Linked DNA regions of Methylacidimicrobium sp. AP8. The protein of the gene in region 2 binds, or shares a complex with, the protein of the main gene of each other region. Links are inferred from orthologs where the notes say so. Each region holds a gene or a part of one and is shown on either strand. Other genes may lie near its edges. The genes, in order: MTHMO_RS09900 and MTHMO_RS08750.

Region 1 (14,141 bases), 250 kb from region 2 along the record:
CATCGTTTTCACCTCCGTGATCTTCCTCGAGGGTCCGCCCAAGTTCCTCTTCACGCCGATGGCCTTGGGGGTGGTCTTTGCGATGCTCTTCTCCTACTTCCTGTCCCGGACGCTTGTCCCGACGATGGCTGACATGCTGATCAGCGCGGAGGAAGCGGAGAAACATCGCCGGTCGGCCGAAGGAAAACCTCCGAGCCGGTTTCAGCGCTTCCATCAGAAGTTCGAGCAAGGCTTCGAGGCTTTCCGCGACCGTTTCGGCGAGCTCTTGCGCTTGGCGCTCCACCATCGTGCCGCGGTTTTCGTCCTCTTCGGGATCCTGGTTGGGATGACCGGTCTCGTCCTACCCGTAGTCGGGCGGGATTTCTTCCCATCGGTCGATGCGGGCAAGTTCCGGCTGCACGTCTTCACGCCACCGGGAACCCGCATCGAGAGGACGCAGCGGATCTTCGGCCAGATCGAGCGCTACATCCGCAGCGTCATCCCCGTGGAAGAGACCGACTCGGTCGTCGACAACATGGGAATCCCGTTTTTCTATCCGGCGGCCCTCGCCTACAGCGACACGATCAACGAAGGGACTTTCGATGGAGAGATTCTCGTGTCCCTCAAGGAGGATCATCGTCCGACGGCCTATTACGTGAAGAAGTTGCGGGAGGAGCTGCCGCTGAAATTTCCCGGCTGCCGCTTCTTCTTCCAAGCGGCGGACATGGTCAACCAGATCCTGAACTTTGGTTCGGCCGCTCCCATCGACATCCAGGTCGAGGGGAAAAACGAGAAACTCGTCACCGACGTGGCGCAAAAGATTGAAAGGAGGATTCGCAAGATCCCGGGAGCGGTGGACGCGATCGTCTATCAAATGCGGCAACCCTATCTGCACATCGAGGTTGACCGGATTCGGGCGCTCGACCTGGGGATGACCCAAAAGCAGGTCGCCGACAACGTGCTCAACCACTTAAGCTCCAGCTATGTCGTGGCTCCCAATTACTGGGCGGACCCGGAGACGACCATCAACTACCCGCTCGTCGTGCAGAGTCCGCAGTTCAAGCTCGATTCCCGGAACTGGCTGATGAACCTCAACGTAGGCTATCCATCGGAAGAGATCTATTCCCGCTTGCTGACGACCCATCTCGAGCCGCAGCTCATCAGCAATCTCATAGAGCTGCGCCGGACCAGGAAGGCAGCGGTCATCAGCCACTACAACATGAAGCCGCTCAAGAACGTCTTCGTGAACATCCAGGGACGGGACTTGGGTGGAGTTGCCGGCGACGTGCAAAAGGTCGTCGACGACTTCAGCAAAAAGCTTCCTCCGGGATACGATATCCATGTGCGGGGGCAGGCCCAGAGCATGAACAGCGCGTTCCTCCGGCTGGGCTTAGGAACGGTCTTTGCAATCGCGATGGTCTATTTCTTGCTTGTCGTGAATTTTCAGGGATGGCTCGACCCTTTCATCATTCTGACCGCGCTGCCCGTTGGAGCCTGCGGGATCGTCTGGATGCTCTACTTGACGGGAACGACCTTCAATGTCCCCTCGCTCATGGGCACGATCATGACGGTCGGGGTGGCGACCTCGAACAGCATCCTGCTGATCACCTTCGCGAACGAGGAGATGCGCAATGGGAACGACGCGACCACGGCGGCTTGGCTGGCGGGAAAGATTCGGCTCCGGCCGGTGATAATGACGGCGGGAGCGATGATCCTGGGGATGCTGCCCATGTCCTTGGGGTTGGGTGAGGGAGGAGAGCAAAACGCGCCCTTGGGAAGAGCGGTTATCGGCGGCTTGCTTTTCGCTACGGTCGGCACCTTGTTCGTGGTGCCGGTGATTTATTCCCTCATTCGCGGGCGTCCGGAGAGAAAGGAATGAATATGCCCGAAGGTTTCGAGCCGGTCGAAAACGGAAGCGGCCTTGTCCAGGGGGGGCAGGAGACGCCGCAATACCCGGACAAGCGATGGAGCCGGGCCCATCAGGGTGCAGACGGGGTGATCGAGCCGCCGTCGGCGCCGGAAGTCGCTCCGGAGGAGGTCGGCTTCACCGGCAAGTCGTGCGGCAAGCTTCCGAAGGGGAGGGGGATTTATCGCTTTGCGGTTCTTTTCGGCGGAGCCTTGCTCGCGTTGTTCCTGATCGGGTTGATTCCAAGATTGTTCAATAAGATCGCGCTCCATCGGGCGATGCTCGCAGGGGAAAAGATCGCCGTGTCGGTGACGTTGCCGGAGAAGCCGAAGCCCCTGACCGATCTTCTCCTGCCCGGGACCGCGAGGGGCTACTACGAGACGCCTATCTGGGCACGGGTCAACGGCTACATCAAGAACTGGTGGGTCGATATCGGCGAGCGAGTCAAGGAGGGACAGCTGATGGCGGAGATCGATGCGCCCGATATCGACAAGTCGGTCGAAGCATACGAAGGCGCCCTCCACTCCGCGGAAGCGAACCTTGTCATCGCGCGGATTACGCTTGACCGATGGAAGGGGCTCATCCTGACGCGGGCGGTCTCCCAGCAGGCTCTCGACGAAAAGCAGGCGATGTATGACGCCGCTCTTGCTCGGGTGAACGCGGCGCGCGGGCAACTTCAGCACTACGAGCAGCTGAAGTCGTTCGAGAAGATCCTAGCCCCGTTCACGGGGATCGTCACGGCCCGCAACATCGACGTGGGCACCCTGGTGTCCTTGGGAAGCGAGAAGGGCGTGCATGAACTGTATCGGGTGGCCGTCAACGACCTGATGCGCGTGTATGTCGCCGTTCCGCAGAACTACGTGCCGCAAATTCAGGTAGGGAGTTGGGCCGACGTGACCGCCTCCGAGTTGCCGGGCGTCGTCTACCACGGGATCGTGGTGCGGACGGCCCAGGCGGTTGATCCTCTCTCGCGGACGCTCCTCACGGAGGTCGATGTCGGCAATCCGGACGGAAGGATCGTCGTGAACATGTATGTTGACGTCATCTTCCACCTTCCGACCGCGAGCACGCTTTTGCTGGTGCCCGTCAATTCGGTCGTCTACCGATCGGATGGAAACTTCCTGCTCGTCGTCGACAAGGATTCGAAGGTTCGTTTTCGAAAGGTGGAGCTCGGCCATGATCTCGGCAATCAGATGGAGATCACCGCAGGCCTGAGACCGGATGAACGGGTCATCCTTAACCCTCCGGACTCGCTAGAGGACGGTGACCCGGTCGTGGTCGCGGCCGACCTCTCGAAGGCGGCAGACGAAAAATCGAAAAAGAAGGGAGGGCACGAAGATCGTGGCGCTCGGTGAGGCTACTAGTCATGGGACGAAGGCGGTCGGGGAGGGAGGCGGCGTTCGGAAGGCGGACGAGCGTGTTGCCTTTTTTAGCCTGGAATCGCCGGGGAGAAGCTGGGTATTCCCCTACGGACGGATTCTCTTTGCGCATGCGGATACCGAAGGACATGTCTTCTTTATGCGGACCATCAGCCACGATCTCTGGGTGAGGGGTCAGAAGCTCGGACAGTTGATTACGCTCTTTCAACGGGAGATGGTTGCCGATATTCGGCCGGGAAGCAACGAGTGGGGGATCGTCGAGGAGATCGAAGTCAACGAGAATCCGGCGGGGATGTTTCAGTAGGATCGGCTTGTCAGATGTCGGAGCCCATCGGAAGCGGCCGCCGTCGTCCGGTGAGGATCGGAATCGTGGGGTCAGGCGCGGTAGGCTCCTATTATGGCGCTCGGCTGGCCCGGACGGGTTGCGACGTCGCCTTTCTCCTGCGCAGTGATTGGGAGGCGGTGATCGGGCGGGGGCTTTGGATTGAGGACTATCCCAAGGAAGCTTTTCGTCTCCACCCGGTGCAGGGATTCCGCCGGAGCGAGGAGATGGGGTCGTGTGACCTTGTCATCATCGCTCTCAAGGCGACCGCGCGGGATGCGCTGCGGGCCCTCCTGCCCCCGCTTCTCGGCCCGGGGACAGCCCTGCTGGCTTTTCAGAACGGTTTAGGAAACGAGGAGTGGCTGGCACAGGAGTTCCCCGGCCGTCCGATTCTGGGCGGAATCGTCTTCGCCTGCCTGACAAGGATAGCGCCCGGAAAGGTCAGAAACAGCGCCTTCGGCAGGATCGAGTTGGGGGGGTACTCTGGGGTGACCGAAGCACTCCTGCGGGAGGTTGGTGGACTTTTTGAACAGGCTGGCGTCCCCTGTACGCGTGTCGAGAACCTCGAGGCCGCCCGTTGGCGCAAGCTTGCGTGGAACATCCCGTTCAATGGCGTCTCGGTGGCCGTCGGAGGATATGACGTCGCAGAGATCCTGCGCGATGCGCAATTGCGTCTCCTCGTAGTCGGCCTTATGGAAGAGGTCGCGGATATTGCCGAAAAACGCGGACTTCCGTTTCCGCAAGATTGGATAGAGCGGATGATGGCCGAAACCGCTCGGATGGGACCGTACCGGCCCTCGACACTCCTCGACTTTCTCGCCGGCCGGCCGATCGAAGTGGAGGCGATCTGGGGGGAGCCCCTGCGCCGGGGGGCCGCTGTTGGTGCGCGTACCCCCCGATTGCAGACGCTCTACGCGCTCCTCCGTTCCCTAGGCCGTCATCCGGCGAAGAGACTCGCCCGCCCTACGCCGTGGTAGCCGGGGACGTCTCGGAGGGTTCGTTCTCCGCACCTTCGGGCGTAAAAATCAACGCTCCTTCGCGAAGATCGACGGCGACCGTCTTGGCACCCACGAAGCGCCCGCGGAGAATTTCTTCGGCCAGCGGGTGCTCGACATATTTCTCCACCGCGCGCCGCAGCGGCCGAGCGCCGTAGGTCGGATCGTAGCCCTTTTCGATCAGGAAATCGGTTGCCGCCGGCGTGAGCTTGAGGGCCAGCTTACGGCTCTTCAAGCGGGAAGTAACCTTCTCCACCTCGAGAGCAACAATCTTGACCATGTCTTCCCGGTTAAGCGGGCGGAAGACAACCAGCTCGTCCACTCGGTTGAGGAACTCGGGCTTGAAAGTCCTCTTGGCCGAGTCGATCATCCGATCCTTCATCTGACCGTATCCGGCCTCGTCGCGCTTGGCGGTGAAGCCGAGCACCCCATGCTTGAGACCGGATTCGACTCCGACATTAGAGGTCATGATGATGATGGTGTTCCGGAAGTCGATCTTGCGGCCGAGGCTGTCGGTCAAGATGCCGTCTTCCAAAATCTGGAGGAGAAGATTCCAGACGTCGGGATGCGCCTTTTCGATTTCGTCGAAAAGGACGACGCTGTACGGGCGGCGCCGCACCTTTTCGGAGAGCTGTCCGCCCTCCTCGTAGCCCACATATCCCGGCGGAGCCCCCACGAGCCGGGAGACGTTGAACTTCTCCATATACTCGCTCATGTCGAGCTGGATGAGTGCGTCGGCGCTCCCGAAGACATGCTCGGCCAACGTCTTGGCGAGCATAGTCTTGCCGACCCCCGTGGGTCCGAGGAAGATGAAGGAGCCGATCGGCCGCTTGGGATCCTTAAGATCGGCCCGGGATCGCTGCAGCGCGCGAGCCAAAGCGTCGATCGCCTCATCCTGACCGATGACGCGGGCTTTGAGCTCCTCGGCGATCCGAAGGAATCGGTCCTGGTCCCGTTCCGTGATGCGGGAGATCGGAATTCCGGTCGATTTTGCCACCACCTGCATCATGTCATCCTCGGTGATGACGATCTCCTTCTCGTCGCGATTCTGCCGCCATTCGGCCAGCACGCGCTCCAGTCGCTCCTTGCTCTCGCGCTCCTTGTCCCGCAGTGCCGCGGCCTTCTCGAAGTCCTGGAGCTTGATGCACTCATCCTTCTGGCTGCGCACCGCCGCCAGCTCCGCTTCGAGCTCCTTCACGTTGGGAGGTCTCATGGTCGCGGCGATCCGTGCGCGGGCTCCCGCCTCATCCATGACGTCGATCGCTTTGTCCGGGAGAAATCGCCCCGTCAAGTAGCGTTCAGAGAGCTCGACGGCGGCTTCGATGGCTGCATCGGTAAAGCGGGCTTTGTGGTGCGCCTCGTATTTTGCCTTGAGCCCATGCAGAATCTGCACCGTCTCCTCGCGAGAGGGAGCCTCGACAAGCACGGTCTGGAAGCGCCGCTCGAGCGCGGCATCCTTCTCGATGTACTTCCGGTACTCCGCCAAGGTCGTCGCTCCGATGCACTGGAGCTCGCCTCGGGAGAGAGCCGGCTTGATGATGTTCGAGGCATCCATCGCGCCTTCCGCGGAACCAGCTCCGACGATCGTATGCAGCTCGTCGATGAAGAGAATGACGTTCTTGCTGCGGCGAATCTCCTCCATCACGGCCTTGATTCGCTCCTCGAACTGCCCGCGGTATTTGGTCCCGGCCACCATAAGGGCCAGATCCAGGGTGATGACCCTCTTATCCCGCAGCATCTCCGGAACGTTGTCGGCCGCGATCTCCTGTGCCAATCCTTCCACGATCGCCGTCTTACCGACGCCCGCCTCTCCGATGAGCACAGGATTGTTTTTCGTTCGGCGGCAGAGAATCTGCATGACCCGCTCGATTTCGTTCTTCCGGCCGATGACGGGATCCAGCTCATGACGGCGCGCCAGCTCGGTCAGGTCCCGCCCGAAGGCCTTGAGCGCCGGTGTCTTGACCTCCTTCTTCGTCCCCGTCTCGGTTCCGCCGGCAAATGCGGGCTCGGACGCTTCCTCTTCGTTGCCCTCCGAGGCGGAGAAATTCGGGTCGAGCTCCTTCAGAATCTCGTTGCGAACCCGCTCGAGATCGATCTCCAGATTCTTGAGAACCCGCGCGGCAACCCCTTCCCCCTCCCGCAGAAGGCCGAGAAGAATATGCTCGGTTCCGACGTAGCTGTGGTTGAGTCCCTTAGCTTCCTTCTGCGCGAGCGCGAGCACCTTCTTGACCCGCGGTGTGTAGGGGATAGGAGTTGTGGGCTTGCCCTCGACTTCCGTGGTCATCTGCTTCTCGAGCTCGGTACGCACCGTTTCCAGCTCGATGCCGAGCTTCTGGAGCACATTAACGGCCACTCCTTGGGACAGTTTGATCAATCCCAGCAGCAGGTGTTCGGTTCCCACGTAGTTGTGGTTGAAGCGCTCCGCTTCCTTTCTGGCCAATGCCAACACCTGCTGTGCTCGCGGAGTAAAGTTTGTCATGGGTCTTCCTCTCTTGTTTAACTATGCAACGGCGTGGAGAGTTGTCCAGTTTCCGGAGGGGGCACGTCCCGAAGGCGCGCTCGGAGAAAGTCCGCACGCAACGCGTCCCGCTCCCCCGTGGACAGCTTTTTTTCTTGGGAAAGTTGCAAATGCGCTGGCTGCGTCTGGATCAGGCATTCCTCATCGACGACCGCCCGGCAGCGATCGGGGAAGAGTCCCATATCGATGCCCAAACGCAGCAAGGAAAGGAGATTGAGGGCTTCCTTGGAAGAAATCGTGTACGCATTGCCAAGGATTCCGTAGGCGCGGCTGACCTGGTCGATGACGAGCCTCGGCCGCTCCTCCATCAGCTTCTGCCGGGCATTCTCCTCGTGCTGGACCACCTGTGCGATCACCTTATGCATCCGCTCGAGGATCTCCTCCTCGCTTTCTCCAAGCGTCATCTGATTCGAAATCTGGAAGAGATTTCCCAACGCCTCGGTCCCCTCCCCGTAGAGACCCCGCACGGCGAGGCCGATCCGGTTGACCGCCTTTATGATCTGGCCGATCTGCTCGCTAAGGACGAGCCCGGGGAGATGCATCATCGCCGACGCCCGCAATCCCGTGCCGACGTTGGTCGGACAGGCGGTGAGGTAGCCCAGCTTGGGGGAAAAGGCGAACTCGAGCTTCTCGTCGAGCTCCGTGTCGGCTTTGTCCGCGATTCGCCAGGCGGCCTTCAACTGGAGTCCCCCTTTGAAGGCTTGAATGCGAAAATGATCTTCCTCATTGATCATCAAGCTGATCGTTCGAGCGCGGTTGACCACGACCCCGCTGCCGGCGTTGCGGCCCGCATGCTCCCGGCTGATCAGATGCTCTTCCACCAGGACCTGTTTTTCCACCGGGGTGAAGTGATCCATCGAGTCGCAAAGAACAGCCTCCTTCATTCCGGTCAATCCCACCGCCGCGGGCAGAGCCAAGGCCAGGACCTTCTCCCGTTCGGCTCTTCTGGCCCAACCGGGGAAGGGGAAACGGCTGAGATTTCGAGCGAGCCGGATGCGGCTCGAGAGAACGATGCGGCTGCCCTGCTCTCCGGCATGGAGCCACTCGCAAGGAAGCTGCAAAAGCGCCTGAATCTGACTCTTCAAATCATCTCACCTTAGCCGAAGGTGGCCGCCCCCGCAAGAAAGGCCCGTTTTCTTTGTGCCGGCCCCTTCCGGCGACACGGACCGAGGCCGACCTTCCATGCGCCGCGAGCCCTTCGATTTCCGCAAACAGAGCGATCTTCGGCTCGACGCGGGCGATCGCCGAGCGCGTGTATTCGACGAGGCTGGTACGGTGGAAGAAGTGGTCCATCCGGAGCCCGTCGAAGGCACGGGCGGATCCGCCGGTGGGCAGAGTATGGCTCGGGCCGGCCAAAAAATCTCCGGCGGCTACCGCTGAGTAGTCTCCCAAGTAGATCGCGCCGCAGTGGCGGACTCGCTTGGCCGCGGATCGGGGATGGCGGACGGCCAGGCTCAGGTGCTCCGGTGCGAACTCTCCGACGAGGTCAAGGGCCTCTTCCAGGGAACGGGTCAGGACGAAGAGCGCGTTGTCGCGCAGGACCGATTCCACCATGCTTCGTCGAGGCAGCGTCTCGATCTCTTCCTCGATGCGGGACAATACCATTTCCAACATCTTTGCGCTTGGGGTGAGAAGAAGAATCCGGCTGGAGCTGCCGTGTTCGGCCTGCGCTAAGAGATCGGCGGCCACGAACTCCGCCCGCGCCCCTTCGTCGGCTACGACCGCGACCTCGCTCGGACCCGGGAGGAGGTCGATCGCGACCAGTCCGAAAAGCTGGCGCTTCGCCTCGACCACATAGGCGTTTCCCGGTCCGAAGATCTTGTCGACTGGACGGATGCTCTCCGTGCCGTAGGCGAGCGCCGCAACCGCTTGAGCCCCGCCCACCGCGTAGACCTCCGTGGCTCCCGCGATGCGAAGCGCATAGTAGAGAACGGGATGAATCGGCGGGGGACTAACCGCCACGATCTCCCGGACTCCGGCCTCCCGGGCGAAAGGGATCGTCATGATGGCCGTGGAGATCAAAGGGGCGGTTCCTCCCGGCACATAGACTCCGATCCGGTCGAGAGGGAGAAAGCGTTCACCGACCCAGGCGCCTTCACGGTTCCGCATCCGCCAGTCCCTCGGCCGCGAAGCACGTGCGAACCGGCGCACGTTGCCGAGCGACCAGCGCAGGGTCTTGCGGACCGGCGCAGCAGGAGGCTCGGGCGCTTCCGTCCGGCAAAGCTCCGAAGGTGTCAAGGCTATGCGGTCGAGCTCTGCAGTGAGCTCGACAAGCGCCTGGTCCCCTTTGGTTTCGACCCGCTGCAAGATAGCGCGAACCCGCTCGGCGAGCCCGGGATTCGGGAAAGTCCGGCGGCGGAGTTCCCGGCGGAGCACGGTAGGATCTTCCCGGTCGCTGCGGAGAACTCGGTAAGGGCTCGTCACAAGTCTCTCTTATAGCAGATCGCACGCCGATCTCCCGCGAAATTTTATCTCCGCCGCGGCAGCCGCACGCCGATCGATCCTCCGGAGGCCGCTCACCCTTTGGCCATCGGGGAGAAAGAACTGGCTTTCCCTTCGAGTCCTGATGTAATGTCAGGTTTATGGGAGCTCCGGGAGATCGGGGTCGGCGCGCCCGCCGGCACGATCGACACGTCGGTTTGGGAGAAAAAGCATGAAAACAAACGGCTTTGTCAGGAAATCGACTCTGTTGTTGGCCGCCCTCGGCCTGATGGGAGGCTTTTCTCTTTGGCCTCTCCATGCGCAGCACCAGCATCACGGAGGAGCCAAGAAGGGCGACGCCGAGCAGTCCGCCGAGGATCAGGACGAGCATGAAGGCCCCGAAATGGGGGGGATGGAGCACGGCATGAAGTGCGGCAAAGGGGGGATGGGAGGCATGAGCCACGGGATGGCCGGCATGGGTGGCGGAGGCGGGGAGAACTGGGATCGGATCCTCCAGGAGGTGGAAACCACGAAGAACCCCAAGGCCACCGCCCGCAAGCTTCGGATGAAGGCCGATTTGATGAAAGCCGACGCCGAGGTCCTGGAGAAGTACGCTAAGGAGCTCGAAACCGGGAATCCGTGAGGGCGGTTTCCTCCGGTCGGCGGCATGGTTTCCCCGCGTGGTCGGATCGGAGGGCTCTTCGCTTTCCGTTTCCGGCGAAGCAAAGGTCGGCGGACGGAATAATCTTTATCCACGCCGGGGGCCGTGCCCGATCTCCCATTCTATCATACTCTTATAAAACTTATTCTTATCTTTCAATAACTTATTCTACGGAAACGCACAGAATACCATGAAAAATACCATGCGCTCTCACCTCTGCTGCATGCCCATCTCTACGACCGCTTAGAACTCGTACTTCTCTTTGCGCTGGATGAATGCGTCACGGCCACCCTCTAGGATGCGAGCGACTTGGTCACGAATCTCAGGAACGTCAATTGAGCCTTGCGCTTCCAAGCCGAGGCTCCCGTGGTTCTCAGCCGCTGTGAACACTCCAATCCACTCAGCATCACCGAACACTGGAATGTTCGCATTGTGCGTCGCAAACAAGAACTGACGGCTGGTCTTTGCCCCTCTCAACTCGGCTACGATCCGATCCGCGATGAAGGCGTTGTCCAGGTTGTCTTCCGGCTGATCCACCACAAGGGGATCAGCGTTCTCAAGCAATAGCATGTGCAGGACCGCCGTGCACTGCTGGCCCATCGAGAGCTTGCTGAGAGGCCGAAATGCCGGATGGGATTGGTCGTGCGAAACGTTCAGGAAGATTTCCACACGATGCTCTAGTTCCAATGCCTCCATTTCCATGAGCTGAGACGGTTGAAGCTTGGTGAGAGCTTCGGCCACCATTTGCGTGACACCCCAGTCGCGTTGCACGTCGGCAGCGCCATTCCGAATCGACTGAGCTAACGACAATGGACTAATCGCCTCAGCCTCCTCAATGAACGAAAGCCGCTTTTCGCCAATGCCATCAAGCTTGCAGCCTAACAGGAAGTTCATTAATGGCGTTCGGACAGCTTCCGGCACGATTTCCACCTTGAGCTTTCCTTCAAGCTTCTTATTCAGCTTCTTTGCAGCCCTTTGCAAAGCCTGTATGCGCTGACCACGCAAATCAGATAGCTCGGCCAATAGGTTGCGTCGCTCCTGACGTAAGGCTTCTAGCTGAGACTCATGAGTGGAAACCCGCGACCTCAAGGGCTTGATCCGCTCGATATCCGCTACCAATTTTTGATAGGCAACACCGACCTCCTGCCCGTTCTTTCCAGCAGCAGCAGGTAACGACCGAAGCGCTTTTTCTAGTTCGGCGTCGTGCGCTTGGATAGCCTGCTCCCATAAGCCATACTGTGTGGTGAACTGTCCTCTCCGGTCGTCAAGCAAGGCCTGCATAGCAGACAGATGCTCGGCAAACTCCTTCTTAAGTTCGTCCAGCGTTTCCCGCATAGAGGACAACTGGGCAGCGTCTGGCAACCCATCCAATGCCTCATCGCTGATGAAGCCAAGGTCAGGCAAGCTATCACGCATTGATGAAAGCGTGTCGTAAAAACTCTGTACGCTATCGCGCGCAGCCTTCGCAATCTCACGCTCGCGTGCCAACAATGGGGTCTTGGCTAACTTGTCCTTGATACCAAGCTCTTCAAACCCGCGAAGCTGCTCTTCCAACTTCGGTAAACGCTCAATCTGCGTATGCAGCTCGTCAAGGTAAGAAAGGGCCTTTGTGAGTTTCTGCTGATTTTCCGTTAAGCGCCGACGTACGCTATCGACCTTCTCTTCATACTTCGTGTCCGGAGGCAGGAAGCGATCCAATAGTTGCAATCGACTAGCCTCATCTCGGGCCAACTCGTAAATTTCGTTCTGCCCGTAAATGTCGATACAGGGAAGCAAGTCGCGCGGATGCAAAGTGGAGACATTGCCATCCACGTCGCGAACTATCGGAGGCTTGGCGTAACGGCGCGAGATGGTATACACCCTGCCATTCTGAGCGGAAGACACTACAGTCAGCTCAACACGGCCAGCCGCGCGACCAAGGTTCTCATTGATGATATCTTGGTGGTACTTCAGAGCCAGCCTGCCCTTAGGTGGTACACCCAATGCAAAGCGCAGGCATTCAAGCAACGTTGACTTACCCGTCCCACGGCCGCCGATCACCGTGTTGAGGTGGTCGGAAAAATCTATGCGGACACCATCAAGGTAACCGCCATCCACGGTCATGCGTACAATCTTGCCAATTGGGCTCGGTGCCTGCTGCGAGTTAAGCCGAACTCGCGATATCGGATCGAGGAAGGCGACCTTGAACGCAGCGAACGTAGGCCGTGTCATCTTGACCAAGCATGTTGCGCTGGGATGATCCAAGTCATTAGGCTTGGCCACATCCTTGGCATTGATCGCGGCCACAGGCCGTTCACGACGGTAGTTGTCGTCCTTGTTCAAAAACACCCTGCGATAAAAGCCATCTTCAACGCCCGCGAGGTCGTCTATCGACCCAGGAATCTGGGCCGCGCGCAACTTGGGATGCTTCCATACGTGGTCCAGTCGGTTTTTGAGCAGTCCGTTTTTCTGGGTGCAGTGTGCAGCGTAGATGAAGCCACCCAGTCGATCGACCTCTTCGATTAACTTTTCTGAACTTAGCTGAGAAGGTCGGATCCCATCCGCCGGATCACACAGCTCGAGGCGACCGAGGTAGCGTTCAAGCTGCTGCACCGTAGTGTCCTCAGGGAAGAGGCAGACGTAGTGAGTCTTATCGTTTGATGCGATCTCGAAGCCCGGGAACAACACAATGCCGTGCTCTCTTAGCAGCTGACGCAACGTATCGACGCTAGCCACGTTGCCGTGATCGGCTAGACCGACAACCTTAATATCTAACTCAAGGCACTTTTGAAGCAGCGCTTGGTTGTAACTGCATTCATCCAGACCGTGATCAACTCCTCTGTAAGAGCTGTTATAGCCGACAGGATTTACCTGTAGCGCGCATCGCCAGAATCGTGCGTAGGTGTATTGCTCGCCCATATCCCTAATCACTACAGCTATCAACCTAACCGCGCTGCCACTGCCGCAACATGACCAGCCAATGCAGTTACAAACGTCCTAAGACTGGTCATCGACGAAAGCTCCGTGAAATCTCCGGTATTTACCGCGCTACGCTTTGCAGCGATGACAGCAGCGGTAGTGTAAAGCTGTTCCTGTACAAGCCGCTGGCACAACAAGTCATACCGCTTGAGGTAAGACGCCCCATTAAACTCATCGAAAACAGGGAAGTGTGGCGAGGAATCACGAACGGGTTTGCGCGATTCGGGCGCATCCTCGACCATCATCAACCATCCTACAAAGGGGCGCGGTTGCTTGCCAAAAGCCTCTTCGCGAAAGGCAGTCCAAAGATCATGGGCCGTGCCGACGGCCTCCTCAGTTCGGTTGTTAAAGTTGTTGCCAAATGAGGGGCCTACTTGGCTTTTTAGCTCAATGGCTGCGATCAGCTCCCCTTTGTAGAGTACCAATAAATCCCACAGCTTCGTTGGACGAAAATAGCCGGGCAAGGTCAGCATTGCCCGATTCTGGTGAATTTCGGCGTGGGCTAGCCCATTCGCCTTGATGACATCGAGCACCAAAGCTAGGAAGCCATCCATATTCTTACCAGCGGTGACTCCTGCACGCTCCCCTTGGTCAGCCTTCCCCGCCTCAATTTGCTTTTGTCTTGCGGCTTCACGGTTTCCCCAAAACGCCTTCACGGCCTCGCGAGCCTTCTGCTCGTAGTTGACGAGATCGAGTGCCATTTATTCTCCATTCCCCCCGAGGGCATATCGTTCTTGTTGGCTAAGCTTGTAAAGCTTGAACACAGCCTGGTTGCAGGCGTGTATGTCCCGCTTGATCGCAGCCTCAGCCAGCTCACGGCGCAGCGTCTTGGATACATCGGCCCAGCGCGGGATGCGGATACGGCGTAGGTACTGTGCTTGAAAGCGCAGAAATCCACCCCGCATTTTTGTCGAATAGGTCGCCACAAACAAACGTGAGACAGCAGACATAAGCACAGCCTGTAATGCCCGCAAATCCCACTCTTCTGATACGACGTAGTAG
Region 2 (14,143 bases):
GCCCGACCTGCCGCGGGCAGGGCCAGGTGCGCGTGACGCGCGGGTTCCTGACCGTGGCCCAGACCTGCCCCCGGTGCCACGGCACGGGAGCCGTCGTGGAGCGCCCCTGCACTGCCTGCCGAGGGGAGGGCAGGATGAAGCAGACGGCGGAGATGACCATCAAGATTCCCGCCGGGATCGATGACGGCTACCGCTTGCGGCTGGCGGGGTGCGGAGAGCGGGGGGCATTCGGCGGGCCGGCCGGCGACCTCTACGTGGTCGTGCACGTCCGGAAGCACGAGATATTCGAGCGGCAGGGAAACGACCTCTATTGCGAGATGCCGATCAGCTTCGTGCAAGCCGCCCTCGGCGGGGAGGTCACCGTGCCCTGTCTGGTCGGGAAGGCGACGCTCAAGATTCCGCCCGGAACCCAGAGCGGCCAGATTTTCCGTCTGCGGGGCCGCGGTGTCGCCGATGTCCACGGTCGCGGGATCGGCGACCTGCTGGTCCGGGTGGTGATCGAGGTGCCTACGCACCTCAACGCGGAGCAGCGCGCCAAGCTCGAGGCTTTCGCGGCCAGCTGCGCGCCCGGGACCCATCCGCAGCACCAAGGCTTTCTCGAGCGGGCCAAGCGGTTTTTCGGTGGGGAGTGAGTCGCCGGGCTCCGGGCCGGCGCCCGCTGCTCATCCCGGAGGGACGGCGATGCCGCGCTGGTCGAGGAAGCCCCTCAGGTCGAGAGGAAGCGGGGCCGCGGCCTCCCACTCCTTTCCTTGCCAGCGGAAGCGGAGCCGGGAGGCATGGAGGGCGTGGCGCGGCAGGCCGAGATGCTCGGCCAGTTCGGGTCCCCACCCCTGCTCCGCGAACCGGAGGAAGAGGTGGGGATCGGGTCCGTAAATCTTATCGCCGATGATCGGGTGGCCGATCGACGCGAGGTGGACTCGGATCTGGTGCAGCCGCCCGGTCTTGGGATAGGCGCGGACGAGGCTGACTTCCGCGCCCGAGCTGAGCGCGCGTATCACCGTGACGGCCGGGGCCCCGCCAGGCCGGACACCCTGCCGGATCGCCACCGGATTCTCCGCGGAAAGGCCCAAATAGCCGAGGGGAGCGTCGATCTGGAGAAATTCGCAGGCGAGCTTCCCCCGGACGATCGCCAGATATTCCTTGTCGATGAGCCTCTTCTCCATGAGCCGGCCGAGCGCGGAGGCGGCCGCAGCGTTCTTGCCGACGAGCACCAGCCCGCTGGTCTCCCGATCGAGTCGGTTGACGAGGAAGAACGGAGCTCCTCCCCGCTCCTTGCCGAGCCAGCCGAGCACGCTCGGCCGGTCGTTCCGCCGTGTCGGGTGGGAGAGTAGGAAAGGCGGCTTGTCGACGACGAGGAAGTCCTCGTTTTCGAGGACCACCCGCGGCGGGTAAGGAGGCTCGAGGATCAGCTGCTGCATCAGGAGGGCCGGATGGGGGGAGCGGCAGATTAGACGATCGGAGGATCGCCGTCGAGGATCTCGACCGGGCAATCGGGGAGGACCGCGAAGAAGGAGCGGCCGTAGCGCTTGGTGAGGATGCGGGAATCGAGTATGGCGACGATGCCCCGATCCTGGCGGCTGCGGATCAGCCGCCCGATTCCCTGCCGGAACTTGAGGAGCGCCTCCGGCAGGAAATAGGAGAGGAAGGGGTCGCTCCCGGCGGCCTGGAGCCGCTCCGCCCGCGCCTGCGCCAGCGGATGGTCCGGCGTGCCGAACGGGAGGCGCGTGAGGATCACGCAGGAGAGGGCTTCCCCGGGGACGTCGACGCCCTGCCAGAAGCTGTCCGCCCCGAAGAGGACGGCTCCGGGCGAGGCGCGGAAACGTTCCAAGAGCCGGTGCCGGTCGGCGGTCCCGTCCTGGACGAGGAGCGGGAAGCCCTTTTCCCGGAAGAACGGCGCCAGACGCGAGGCCATGTTGAGGAGCGTCTTCCGGTTGGTGAAGAGGACGAAGGCCGCGCCGCCGCTCCGGGCGGTGAAGTAGCGGATCCACGCCTCCATCGCCGCTTCGTAGCCCGCGCCTTCCGACGGCTCGGGGATGCGGCTCGGCACGTAGACCTTCATCTGGCGCGCGTAGTCGAAGGAGGAATCGAGGAGAAGGGTCCGGGGTTCCCGCAGCCCCAAGGCCTTCTGGAAATAGTGGAATCGGCCGGCCAGGGTCAGTGTGGCGCTGGTGAAGATGAGCGCGCGCCCCTCCGCATAGAGCAGCCGCTCAAGAAGGGGGGCCACCGAGAGCGGAACGGCCTCGAGCCGCGTCCCCTCCGGAAAGCCGGGATCCTGGGTCTGGACCCAGTAGACGTGATCCGGAAGGGATTGATCGAGGAAGGCGGAGAATGCGGCGCGCAGGCCGGCCGTCTTTCGGGCATGGTCTTCGATCTCGCGCCGCAGATCGCGATCTTCGGTCTCCAGGGCTGCCTGCGTGATCGCCTCGGTGAGCGCGGCCAAGGGCTCGTCGAGCACGTTCGGCACCAGGCCGGGCCGGAGGATGCGGAACTCCCGGCCCTTGGCGCCGCCCATCGCGGCGTGCAGGCTCTCAAAGAAGGAGCCGAGGCGGGAGAGAACTTCCCGGAGAGTGCGGACGGCACTCCCCGAACGCACGAGCGAGAGAAGGCCCCGGCCTGTCCGGGGCGAGTGGAGCCGGTGGAGAAAGGAGCGGGTCTGCCCCTCGGAGAGCGAGAGGCCCAGATGCCGGGCGGCGACCGCCTCGACCTGGTGGGCTTCGTCGAAGATCACGAAGTCCTTGGCGAAGGAAAGATCCTCACTCGGGTCCGCGCCGAGCCCGCCCGCCAGCAGCGAGAAGAAGAGCGCATGGTTGACGATCGTGATGTCCGCCTCGGCACTCCGTTCGCGGAGCCGCTGGTAGAAGCAGCGGGGATTGTTCTGGCAGCTCCTGGCCGTGCAGAGCTGGGGCTCCGAGCAGAGCCGGCTCCAGAGGCCGGGTTCCGGAGGGGGATCGAGCTCCTCCCAGCAGCCGGTTTCTGTTGCGAAGGCCCAGCGGGCGATCCGCGCGACCTCGTCGGCCTCCCCGGGAGCGAAAAGGTCTCCCCCGTAGCGGAGCGCCTGCTCGATCCGCCGCGGGCAGAAGTAGTTCCTTCTTCCCTTGAGCAGAACGGCGGTGAAGGGGCCGGTCAGCTTCCTGAGCAGAGGCAGGTCCCGGTGGAAGAGCTGCGCCTGCAGGTTGAGGGTGTGGGTCGAGACGACGCCGCGCTCACCCCGCTTCCGCGCGCAGCGCAGCGCTGGGAAGAGATAGGCGAGGGTCTTGCCGGTGCCGGTGCCTGCTTCGACCGCCAGGACGGCCTTTTCCTCCAGCGCCGCGGCCACCGCCTGCGCCATGCGTTGCTGCTGGGGGCGGAATTCGAAGTGGCGGGCGGCAGCAAGCGGACCCCCGGGCGAGAAGAATGCGGCGGCCTCGTCCGCGAGGGAGAGGGTTGGGCCGGAGGCGGTTTGCGCGCGGCGGCCGTTTCGTTCCGGGCCGGAGGATGGGGTGTCTACGTCCATCGCAAGCGGGCGTCGGCCAACCGCTCTTCCAGCTCGGCGATCACCCGCCGCTCCTCTTCTTCCCCCCGGGCCGAGAAGGTGACGCTCCAGCGCAGGTAGGCGCCAGCGTCATCCCAAGGGACCGTGGAGATCTGCCGCTCAGTAATCAGCCACTCTGCCGCGCTTTCCGCCGTCGGGAAGAAGATCTCCCCGTGCGCGGTTCTCGCCGAGCGGGGCGCGGGCGCGTAGAGGAAAAACGAGGCGTCCGGCTTGCGCACCGGGCAGCCCAACCGGCAGAGGGCCTCCGCTAGGAGGTCCATCCGTCGCGCATACTTCTGCGCGATCCGCCGCGTGATCTCCGGATGGTCCAAGCCGTAGGCGAAGGCGTGCTGGATGGCCAGGAATTGGCCCGAATCGGTGTGGTCCTTGACGTGCGCATAGGCGCGGACGAGCCGGGCGTCGCCGGCAACGAAGCCGCAGCGCCAGCCGGTCATGTTAAAGTTCTTGCTCGCCGAGTGGAGCTCGAGGCCGACCTCCTTGGCTCCCGGGATCGAGAGGAAGCTTAAGGGCGATCCGCGGAAGACCAAGCCCGCATAGGCGAAATCGTGGACCACGACGATCCGATGGCGATGGGCGAAGGCGACGACTTGTTCGAAAAACGAGCGGGTCGCCGTGGCGCCGGTGGGATTGTTGGGGTAGTTGAGCACCAGGACCTTGGCGCGTCGCAGCCGATCGGAGGGGACCGATGCCAAGTCGGGCAGAAAGGAGTTCTTCTCCAGGAGCGGGAGCGGATGGATCCGGCCCCCGTAATATTGGGCGTGCGTCCCGAAGACCGGATAGCCCGGCACGGTCATCAGAACGACGTCGCCCGGATCAATGAAACAGGCCGGCAGGATGGAGAGGGCCGCCTTGGAGCCGATCGAATGGCAGATTTCGGTCTCGGGATCGACCGAGACGCCGCAGACCCGCTCGAGATAGCGGGCGGCCGCCTCCTTGAGCCGCGGCCCTCCGTTGTCCGCATAGCCCCGGTTTTCCGGCTTGCGCGCCTCCTCGGCCAGCCGTTCGACGATCTCCGGCGGCGCCATGTCGTCCGGCTCGCCGACGCCGAAGTCGAGCAGCTCCCTTTCCGGATGCTTCTCGCGTGCTGCCCGCTTGGCCCGCTTGATCTTCTCGAACTTGTAGATTTCGGTCTCTTGGCCGAACCGGGCTCCGCCGATTCGCTGCGCGAAGGCGCTGGCAGGAAAGGAATCCATAGGCTGGCAGACGGGTGTATCCTTTCTCCACTTTTACGCGGCTGGGCTGGCAAAGGCAATCGTCCCTCTCAGGCCGAGAGGGCCGGGGCTGCGCCCGCAGGCGCGGCGGCTGATCGATCGGCCCGCCTTTTTCTCCAAGCGGCGGGTTGGGAATCCGGCGCCGGGCCTGGTACGCTCTCCGGCGGAGGTTCCTTGGCGATCATCCCCGCACCCGGCTCCCGATTCCGGCCCGCCCACCTGCGCACCCTTGCGCTCTTCCTGGCGGCCGGCTTCGGGATCGCCGTCGCTGCCGGCCCTTCCGGAGCCCGGGCTTTTGAGCTGCCGGTCCAGCTCGTCTGGGCCCGCCAGTATTACACGCTCTTCCTGGCCAAATCCCGCTCGGGCCAGGGCCCCCTCCAACCGTACGTGCGGTGCCGGGTCTACCTGCAATTCCATAACTGGGGTGCTGCCGTGCGGCTCCCGATGGCCCACGGAGAGCGGCCGGATTACCCGAATATCCAGTTTCGCGTATGGCGCAATCAGGACCCAATCCCCTTCGAGAGAAGGGCCTTTCCGGGCTTGGGGGCGGAAGATGAATACAGCATCCATTTTGACGCGGGCGAAAGCGTGCGGGTCACCTACGAATATGTCGAGCAGGTAATGCGGCACGACCCGGTCAGAAAGATCGATGTCTTCGAGGACACCTGGGGCTTCCTCGGCTATCGCCCGCCCTTGGAGGACTGGTGGATCGTGGTCGATCTCGGGCAGATGTATACCCAGTACCAAGCCTCGCCCGGCTTCGGAGAGAGCCCGGGCCGGCCCCTGCTCTCCTACAGGACCTTTTTCAACCGGATCTTCCGCGTCTCTCCGTCGGGCTACCGGAGCCGCGGGACCCAAATCTGGTGGCGCTTTCAGGACGTGAATGAGGAGCAGATGCACTCCTTCCCCAAGCTGCGGGTCGAGTGGCAGGCCTGGTACCGGTAGAGCGGGAGGAAGCGGCCGGGCCGCCGCGCGCTATCGCCAGAGGCGGTAGGCGGCATAGAGGAGGAAGACCGCGAACGCGCGTTTGGCATAGACCGCCGGGATGGCTTGAATGAAGAGGGAGCCGAGAGCGGCCCCGGCGGCCCCGGAAACGGCGATCACGGTGAAGAGGCTCCAGTCGATCTGCTTGAGCGTCCAATTCGCGAGGCTTCCCGCCAGGGCGATGGGCAGGATGAGCGCGAGCGAGGTGCCGACTGCGGTGTGATAGGGGACGGCGAAGGCGAGGATCAGGACCGGGACGAGAATGCTGCCTCCGCCGATGCCGAAGCAGCCGCTGGCGAAGCCGGCGGCTAGGCCGAGCAGAACGAGCGCGAAAAGGTGCATGCTCAAGTGATAGGGAGATGGAGCGAGCAGGTCGAGCCCGGCCGGCCCCTTTTCGTGGTCGGCCCGACGGGGGTCGGGAAGACCGAGTTCGCGCACGAGCTCGCGGAGCGGTGCGGAGCCCGCCTCCTTTCGATGGACTCGATGCAGGTGTATCGCGGCCTCGACCGCGGCACGGCGAAGCCGTCTCCGGAGGAGCGCGCGCGGTTCGGCTATGGCGGCATCGACCTGGTGGATTGGCGCGCATCCTTTTCGGCGGCGCAATATCGGGACCATGCGCAAGCCTTCCTGGAAGCTTGCGAGCGCCGGGGACATCCGGTGGTCGTGGTCGGCGGCACCGGCCTCTACTACCGGAGCCTGGTGCGGGGGCTCTGCGCGGCCCCGCCCGGCGATCCGGCCCTGCGGCGGGAGCTGGAGAGGCTCTCGGTGTCGGAGCTGGCGGAGCGGCTGGCCGCCGTCGATCCCGAAGCCTTCGCCGACGTCGACCGGCGCAACCCGAGGCGCCTCATCCGCGCGATCGAAGTCAAGGAGGCGAGCGGAATCTCGATCCGGGAATGGCAGGCGCGGACGACTCGGCCCGTGTTGCGGCGGTTCCGTACCCTTTGGCTGGAGCGGCCGGCGGGGGCGTTGCGGAAGAGGATCGCCGCCCGCGTCGGGTCGATGCTCGCTTCGGGATGGATCGAAGAGGTGGCTGACCGGCTGCGGGAAGCGGGCCCGGATGTCCTCTTCCGCTGCCCGGCGATCGGCTATGCCCGGATCGCGCGGTTCCTGGTGCACGGCGGCAGCCGTGAGCGCCTCGCGGAGGAGATCGCGGCGGATACTTACCGGTACGCGAAGAAACAGTTGACTTGGTTTCGAAAAGAGTCTAGTGTGAGGTATTGGTTGATGCTCGAAGAGCATGCTCCTCTTCCTTGGTGTTCCCGGTCCGCTGAGTAGCGTCGTCCTCGGGGTCGTCATCCAGACCGGATGAGAACCAGCGATCGCTCCGCGGAGCAGGTTCTGCTCGTCGGGCTGGAGCTTCCGAACCAGAAAGAGCCGCGGGTGACCGAATCCCTCGAAGAATTGGGGGAGCTCGTCCGCAGCGCAGGGGCGACGGTCGCCTCCCGGGTCGTCCAGCGGCTTCCGACGCCCACCGCCCCGTACTACATCGGCCGGGGCAAGGCCCTGGATCTGTCGCGAAAGTGCCAGGAGCACGGCATCCAGTCTGTCATCTTTGATGACGAGCTCACCCCGGCACAGAGCCGGAACCTGGCGAACCTCTTTTCCCGCAAGGTATTGGACCGGACGCAGCTCATCCTTGACATCTTCGCCCAGCGGGCCAAGACCCGGGAGGGGAAGATCCAGATCGAGCTCGCACAGCTCCTCTACCTGCTCCCGAGGCTGACCAGGCTATGGAGCCACCTCTCTCGGCAGACAGGGGGCATCGGCACCCGGGGTCCCGGGGAAACCCAGCTCGAGGTCGACCGGCGGCGCGTCCAGCAGCGGATCGCGCGCTTGCACCGGGAGCTCGAGGCTGTGCGGCGCTCCCGATCGGTGCAGCGGGAAGGAAGGAACCGGCTCCCCTGGTCGACCTTCTGCCTCGTCGGGTATACCAACTCCGGGAAGTCAACGCTCTTCAACCGCTTGACCCGGTCGGACGTCCTGGTCGAGGACAAGCTCTTCGCCACGCTCGATCCGACCATCCGGCTCTTGTCGCTGGGCGGAAAGCAGCGGGCATTCCTGACGGACACGGTCGGCTTCATCCGGAAGCTGCCGCACAACCTGATCGATTCGTTCCGCGCGACCCTGGAAGAGGTCAAGGAGGCTGACTTCCTCATCCATCTGGCCGACGTTTCCGATCCGAACGTAGAGGAGCGGATCGGCGACGTCCGCCGCGTACTGGAGGAGCTCGGGGCGCTGCAAAAGCCGACGCTCCTGGTTTGGAACAAGATCGATCGACTATGCGGCCCGGCGCCCCTCCGGCGCCTCCTCCGCCTTTATCCCGGTAGCCTGGGGATTTCGGCCCGGGACGGCTCGGGGATCCCCGAGCTGCTTTCCCGGATCGAAGATTGGTTGCGGGGGAGGTCGCTCTTTGTGCGCTTGCGCCTGCCGCTCCAGCGCGGCGATCTGCTGTCCCGGATTCATCGGGAAGGGGAGCCGGTAGACGTCCGCTACCGGCCCGAAGGGGTCTACGTGGAGGCATGGATCCCGCCTTTCTTGCAAACCGCCCTCGCTCCCTATATCCTCGCCGAGCGTGGCGCGGCGGATTCAGGAGATGTTGCCGGCGGAGCGCCCGCTCGAGCGGATGGCGGCGGGCGGGCCGGGCGGCCTCAAGGATTCGGAGCTGCTGGCGATTCTCTTGGGGAGCGGTAGGCGCGGGCTCTCGGCCGTCGGGCTGGGGGAGGAGCTGATCGAGCGGTTCGGCAGCCTGCAGGCCTTGGGAAGGGCGTCGCTGCCGGAGCTTGCCCGGTGCAAGGGGGTGGGTCCGACCAAGGCCGCGCGGCTTGCGGCGGCTTTCGCGCTGGGCGCCCGATCCGCTCAGGAGGAGCTTCTCGGCCGGAAGATCGAGCGGCCGAAGGATGCAGTGGAGTTCCTGGGGCCGCGCCTGCGGCTTTCGCCGGTGGAGATGCTGCTGGCGGTCCTGCTGGACGCCAAGGGGAGGGTGCTCGCCGTCGAGGAGATCACCCGGGGGACCCTTAACGAGAGCCTCTACCACTCCCGGGAGGCTTTCCGCGCGGCGATCGCTCACAAAGCCCATTCGGTGCTCTTCGCCCATAACCATCCTTCGGGCGACCCGACGCCTTCGGCGGAGGATATCGCGATCAGCCGGCGGATGCAGCGTGCAGGCGAAATCCTGGGCATCGAAGTCGTCGATCACCTGATTCTCGGCGGATCTCGCAGGGGCGAGCTTCTCTACTACAGCTTTCGGGAGAGGGGAGGGGCATGATTCATCCGACGGCCATGGTCAGCCCCAAGGCGGAGCTGGGCCGAGAAGTGCGGATCGGACCCGGGGCGATCGTCGAGGCCGGGACGGTGCTCGGCGACCGGTGCGAGGTCCGTGCGTATGCGGTGATCGCCGCGGGAACGCGGATGGGACCGGGAAACCGGATCGGCTACGGGGCGGTTCTCGGCGCCGAGCCCCAGGATCTCTCTTGGGACGGCTCCCCTTCGCGGGTGGTCCTGGGGGAAGGGAACGTGATCCGCGAGCATGTCACCATCCACCGCGGGGCCAAGCCGGAGACCGAAACGCGGATCGGCGACGGCAACTACCTGATGGTCGGATGCCACGTCGGGCACAACTGCGTCGTCGGCGACCGGACGATCATCGTCAACCACGTCCTGCTGGCTGGCTATGTTCAGGTGGGGGATCGGGCGTTTCTGGGCGGAGGCTCGGTCTTTCACCAGCACGTGCGGATCGGGGAGCTTGCGATGGTGCGGGGCGGGATCCGGATCGGGATGGATGTTCCCCCCTTCCTCATGGCGGTGGACGAAAACGAGGTCTGCGGCGTCAATCGTGTCGGGCTGCGGAGGGCGGGGTTTTCCGAGGAGGTCCGCCGGCGCCTCGAGGACGCCTACCGGGTTCTATACGAAAGCGGCCGCAACGTCTCGCAGGCGCTGGAGGAGATGGAGCGGCGCTGGCCGGACGACGGCGAGGTGCGGCGGATGATCGCCTTCATCCGCGGCTCCCGCCGGGGGATCTGCATGCCCCGCCGACGCCGGCGGCGGTCGGCGCCGGAAGCCGAGGGGAGCGTAACCCCTTCCTAATCCCCCGGCCGGCCGATCTCTCGGGCGAGGGCGGCGACGGTGGCGGGATCTTCCAAGGTCGTCGTGTCCCCCTGGATGCGGCCGCTGCGGACGAGCTCCTTGAGGAGCCGGCGCATGATCTTGCCGCTGCGGGTCTTGGGAAGGCCGGTGGTGAAAAAGATCTCCTTTGGGCGGGCGATCGCGGCGATTTCCTCGGCGACGTGGAGGCGCAACTCGTTCTTGAGTGCTTCCGAGGGCGTCTCCCCTTGCCGGAGGATGACGAAGGCGACGAGCGCTTCCCCTTTTTCCGGGTCGGGTTCGCCCACCACCGCCGCCTCCGCGACCTTCGGGTGGCTCACCAAGGCGCTTTCGACCTCGGCGGTGCCGATGCGGTGGCCGGCCACGTTGAGAACGTCGTCGACCCGGCCGGTGATCCAGAAATACCCGTCCGCGTCCCGGCGGGCGCCGTCGCCGGTGCAATAGACCCCCGGGATCTGGCTCCAGTAGGTCCTTCGGTAGCCGTCCGGGTCCCCGTAGATGCCCCGAAGCATGGAAGGCCAGGGGCGGCGGATGACCAGCTTCCCGTGCGCGCCGGGGGGAACCGGGTTCCCTTGATCGTCGACAACGGCGGGATCGACGCCGAAGAAGGGAAGGGTGGCCGAGCCCGGCTTGCAGGGAGTCGCCCCCGGCAAGGGAGCGATCATCACGGACCCGGTCTCCGTCTGCCACCAGGTGTCGACCACCGGGCAGCGCCCCCGGCCGATCTTCTCCCAGTACCAGACCCAGGCTTCCGGATTAATCGGCTCCCCGACCGATCCGAGGAGGCGCAGCGAGGAGAGATCCCAGGGCTCGGTCCATGCCTCCCCCCACCGCATGAAAGCCCGGATCGCCGTCGGCGCCGTGTAGAGGATGTTGATCCGATGGCGCGCGATCATCCGCCAGAACCGGTCGGGCTGCGGGAAGTCGGGCGCGCCTTCGTAGAGGAAGACCGAAGCTCCGTTCGCCAGCGGCCCGTAGACCACGTAGCTGTGGCCGGTCACCCACCCGATGTCGGCCGTGCACCAGAAGAGATCCTCCTCCCGCACGTCGAAGAGGTACTTGGTCGTCAGGGCGCAGCCGAGAAGATAGCCGCCGGTCGTGTGCACAATCCCTTTCGGCTTCCCCGTGGTTCCGCTGGTGTAGAGGATGTAGAGCGGGTGCTCGCTGTCGAGCGGGCGGGCATCGCAGCGGTCGTCGACCTCGGCGAGCTCCTCCTCGATCCAGAAGTCGCGCCCTGGCCGCATCGGCACGGGCTCCCCCGTCCGCCGGACGACCAGCACCCGCTCGACCTGGGGGAGATCGGCCAGGGCTTCGTCGATCCGCTCCTTGAGCGGGACGATTCGTCCCCGGCGGTATCCTCCGTCGGCCGTGACGACGACCTTCGCACCGCAGTCGAGAATCCGGTCTCGGACCGACTTGGCGCTAAAGCCGGCGAAGACGACGCTATGCACCGCCCCGAGGCGCGCGCACGCGAGCATGGCGACCACCGCTTCCGGAAGGAGCGGCAGGTAGATGACGACCCGGTCGCCGGCGGCCACTCCGCTCCGGGAGAGCAGGTTCGCCCACCGGCAGACCTCGGCATGGAGCTGCCGGTAGGTGAGCGTCCTCAGCTCTCCGGGCTCCCCCTCCCACACGAGGGCCGCCTTGTTGCTGCGGGGCCCGGACAGGTGGCGATCGAGGCAGTTGTAGCTGGCATTGAGCTTTCCGCCCAGGAACCAGCGGGCGTGCGGCGGATCCCAGGCCATGAGCTTCTTCCATGGCTCCGACCAGTCGAGCTCCGCCGACATCCTCGTCCAAAACGTACCCGGCGACTCGATCGATTCCCGGTAAAGCCGGCGGTAGTCGTCCAAGCGCCCGATCCGCGCGCAGGCGGCAAACTCCGCGGGCGGAGGGAACACGGGCTCGGTTCCCGCTACGGGGGCCGGATGCGGGGGCGCCGATACGGTGGTGCTCTCGGAGGCGGCTTCGCTCATTTTCTTCGGACGCCGGCGGGCCGGCGCTGCTGCCGGGGTGTCGACACGATAGGAACCCCGGAGCCGAAAAGCAAACCCGGAGGCCCTTGGTTTTCAGCGGCCGTTCCGGTAAGGCGGAGGATCCGGAACGGGGCGCGGCCGACGGCGATCCCTATACCCCTTCCCCGGCCATCATCTTCCGGATGCGCGGGACGTGCCGGCCGCCTTCGAACGGAGTCTCCAGGAAGACCCGGACGATCCGAAGCGCGGTCTCCTCGGGGATGAGCCGCTCGCCGAGGGCGATCACGTTGGCGTCGTTGTGGGCGCGACCGAGGCGTGCCGACTCCTCGTTGAAGCAGTAGGCGCAGCGGATCCCCCGGACCTTGTTGGCGACCATCGCCTCACCGTTTCCCGAGCCGCCCAGGACGATGCCGCGGTCAGCCTTCCCTTCGGCGACGAGCACCGCCGCGGGCCGGACAAAGTCCGGATAGTCGTCGTCGGGCCTCGGCGCATGGGTGCCGCAGTCGATCACCTCGTGGCCGAGGCTCTTGAGGAATTCCTTGATCTTCTCCTTGTAGGCGAAGCCGGCGTGATCCGATCCGATGGCGATTTTCATGTGGGGCGGCTCTTTTTTCTAGCGCGAGGGACTGCGGGGATAAAGGCCCTTTTTTGTTCCCCCGCCCCTCAGCTGTTGATCTGCGTCTCCAGCTGCGCGATCTCGTCACGCAGGAGGGCGGCCTCCTCATACCGTTCTTCTCTGACCGCCCGGCGCAGGCTTTCCTGGAGGTCCTCCAGCCGCCGCTGGTAAAACTGATGGCGCAGGAACTTGGGGGGCATCTTCCCCTTGTGGATAACGCCCTTGTGCATATCGCGCAGCATCGACTCGACGGCCTCCGCGAAGACTTCGTAGCAGTGGGCGCAGCCGAGGCGCCCGGTCTTCTTGAAATCCGATTGGGTGAAGCCGCACTGCGGGCAGGTAGGCTCGTTCCGGGCGAGGAGGCGCTCCCCGTCCGGCGTACCCCCCAGGAGCATGTCGGCCAGCGAGAAGACGGAGGGGTCCGACACGCCTTTCTCCTTGGCGCACTTTTCGCAAAGATGGACTTTTTGCACCTTGCCGCCGACAATTTGCGTGAGATGCACGGTGGCCGGTGCCTCGCAGAAATGGCACTTCATTGCTGCTGCGCGGCTCGCATTGCCGTTGGCTCTCCTGATTCATAAATAAGGGTGCCGGTGCTCCGGGTCAATGAGCGAAAACGGAGCAGGAGCTTCTGCGTCCAGCAACCCGGGCGCCCCGTGCCGATCGTCCGGCCGTCGATCTCGGTCACCGGGACGATTTCCGCCGCCGTTCCGGTCAGGAACACCTCGTCGGCGACAAAGAGGTCGTAGCGGGTCATCTCGCGCTCCGCGACCTCGATCCCCTCGCTTTGCGCCAGCCGGAAGATTTCCCGCCGGGTGATCCCCGGCAGCGCTCCGGCGGAAATCGGTGGGGTGACCACCCTCCCTCCCTTGACCGCGAAGATATTATCCCCGGAGCATTCCGCCACGTATCCGGCCTCGTTGAGGAGCAGGGCTTCGTCCGCGCCCGTAGCGGCCGCCTCCATCTTGGCCAAGATGTTGTTCAGGTAGTTGAGGGACTTGATCGCCGGGTCGAGGGCGGACGGGGAGACCCGGCGGACGGCCGCAGTATGGAGGCGCAGGCCCCTTTCGTAGACCGAGGCGGGGTAGAGCTGGATCGCGCTGGCGATGATGAAGACCGTCGGCTGCGGACAGGACGCCGGGTTAAGCCCAAGGTCGCCCTTGCCGCGGGTGACCACAAGCCGGATGTACCCGTCCCATAGAGAATTGCGCCGGCAGCATTCCAGGACCGCGCTCCTCAGCTCCGCCCGACTCAGCGGGATCGACAAGCGGATCGCCTTGGCCGAGTCGAAGAGGCGTTCGAGATGCTCTTCCAAGCGGAAGACGCGGCCCTCGTACGCCCGGATCCCCTCGAAGACGCCGTCCCCGTACAGCAAGCCGTGGTCGAACACCGACACCTTGGCGTCGGCTTCGTCCACGAACGCCCCGTCCAAAAAGATCTTCTTCGGCTTTTGCTCGTTCATTGGCCTTCCCGGCCGCCAGCCCGGCCTCATCCTCCGAAAGGCGGTCAGAGCTTCATTTCCGATCCCGGCGGGCGAAGCAAGCTCGAATTCTCGCTCCGGCCCGAAAAGGCTTCGGGCTCCTGAGCCTCCTGCGGTTCCGCGGGGGCGCGCGGCCAGGCGGCGGGCTCCAGCTTCCCTCCGGTTAAGACCAGCTGCCGATCCCCCTTCCGGGCCAACCGGACATCATGGGTGGCCATCACCAGGGTCTTGCCTCGGCTCCTCTGG

The links.
Region 1: the proteins of MTHMO_RS08750 (region 2) and MTHMO_RS09900 are in contact, whole or in part, in a crystal structure (PDB 8WTB), measured with the Bacillus subtilis proteins. The link is inferred for Methylacidimicrobium sp. AP8 from one-to-one orthologs.

What each region holds. Positions count from the first base shown.
Region 1 is NZ_LR797830.1:2,115,846-2,129,986, reverse strand. Bases 6,132-9,063 are described here. They hold MTHMO_RS09900 (protein arginine kinase), read right to left. Parts: upstream 8,185-9,063; coding sequence 7,078-8,184; downstream 6,132-7,077. Other genes in these bases: hisD (histidinol dehydrogenase), read right to left, coding at 8,186-9,063; MTHMO_RS09905 (ATP-dependent Clp protease ATP-binding subunit), read right to left, coding at 6,132-7,060. Outside these bases: MTHMO_RS09925 (efflux RND transporter permease subunit), read left to right, coding at 1-1,858; MTHMO_RS09920 (efflux RND transporter periplasmic adaptor subunit), read left to right, coding at 1,855-3,240; MTHMO_RS09915 (hypothetical protein), read left to right, coding at 3,227-3,568; MTHMO_RS09910 (2-dehydropantoate 2-reductase), read left to right, coding at 3,583-4,563; more of MTHMO_RS09905, read right to left, coding at 4,550-6,131; more of hisD, read right to left, coding at 9,064-9,523; MTHMO_RS09890 (hypothetical protein), read left to right, coding at 9,753-10,163; MTHMO_RS09885 (TrlF family AAA-like ATPase), read right to left, coding at 10,425-13,079; MTHMO_RS09880 (PaeR7I family type II restriction endonuclease), read right to left, coding at 13,100-13,840; MTHMO_RS09875 (Eco57I restriction-modification methylase domain-containing protein), read right to left, coding at 13,841-14,141. UniProt on the Bacillus subtilis protein: Catalyzes the specific phosphorylation of arginine residues in a large number of proteins.
Region 2 is NZ_LR797830.1:1,868,378-1,882,520, reverse strand. The notes cover bases 11,210-14,143. They hold MTHMO_RS08750 (UvrB/UvrC motif-containing protein), read right to left. Parts: upstream 12,954-14,143; coding sequence 12,465-12,953; downstream 11,210-12,464. Other genes in these bases: MTHMO_RS08740 (ABC transporter ATP-binding protein), read right to left, coding at 13,924-14,143; ilvE (branched-chain-amino-acid transaminase), read right to left, coding at 12,950-13,879; MTHMO_RS08755 (ribose-5-phosphate isomerase), read right to left, coding at 11,953-12,396; acs (acetate--CoA ligase), read right to left, coding at 11,210-11,801. Outside these bases: molecular chaperone DnaJ, read left to right, coding at 1-632; MTHMO_RS08805 (RluA family pseudouridine synthase), read right to left, coding at 663-1,418; MTHMO_RS08800 (ATP-dependent DNA helicase), read right to left, coding at 1,448-3,328; MTHMO_RS08795 (LL-diaminopimelate aminotransferase), read right to left, coding at 3,484-4,725; MTHMO_RS08790 (hypothetical protein), read left to right, coding at 4,918-5,688; MTHMO_RS08785 (sulfite exporter TauE/SafE family protein), read right to left, coding at 5,719-6,069; tRNA (adenosine(37)-N6)-dimethylallyltransferase MiaA, read left to right, coding at 6,076-7,002; GTPase HflX, read left to right, coding at 7,033-8,418; DNA repair protein RadC, read left to right, coding at 8,351-8,992; lpxA (acyl-ACP--UDP-N-acetylglucosamine O-acyltransferase), read left to right, coding at 8,989-9,810; more of acs, read right to left, coding at 9,807-11,209. UniProt on the Bacillus subtilis protein: Activates the phosphorylation activity of the protein-arginine kinase McsB. Is required for the delocalization of competence proteins from the cell poles.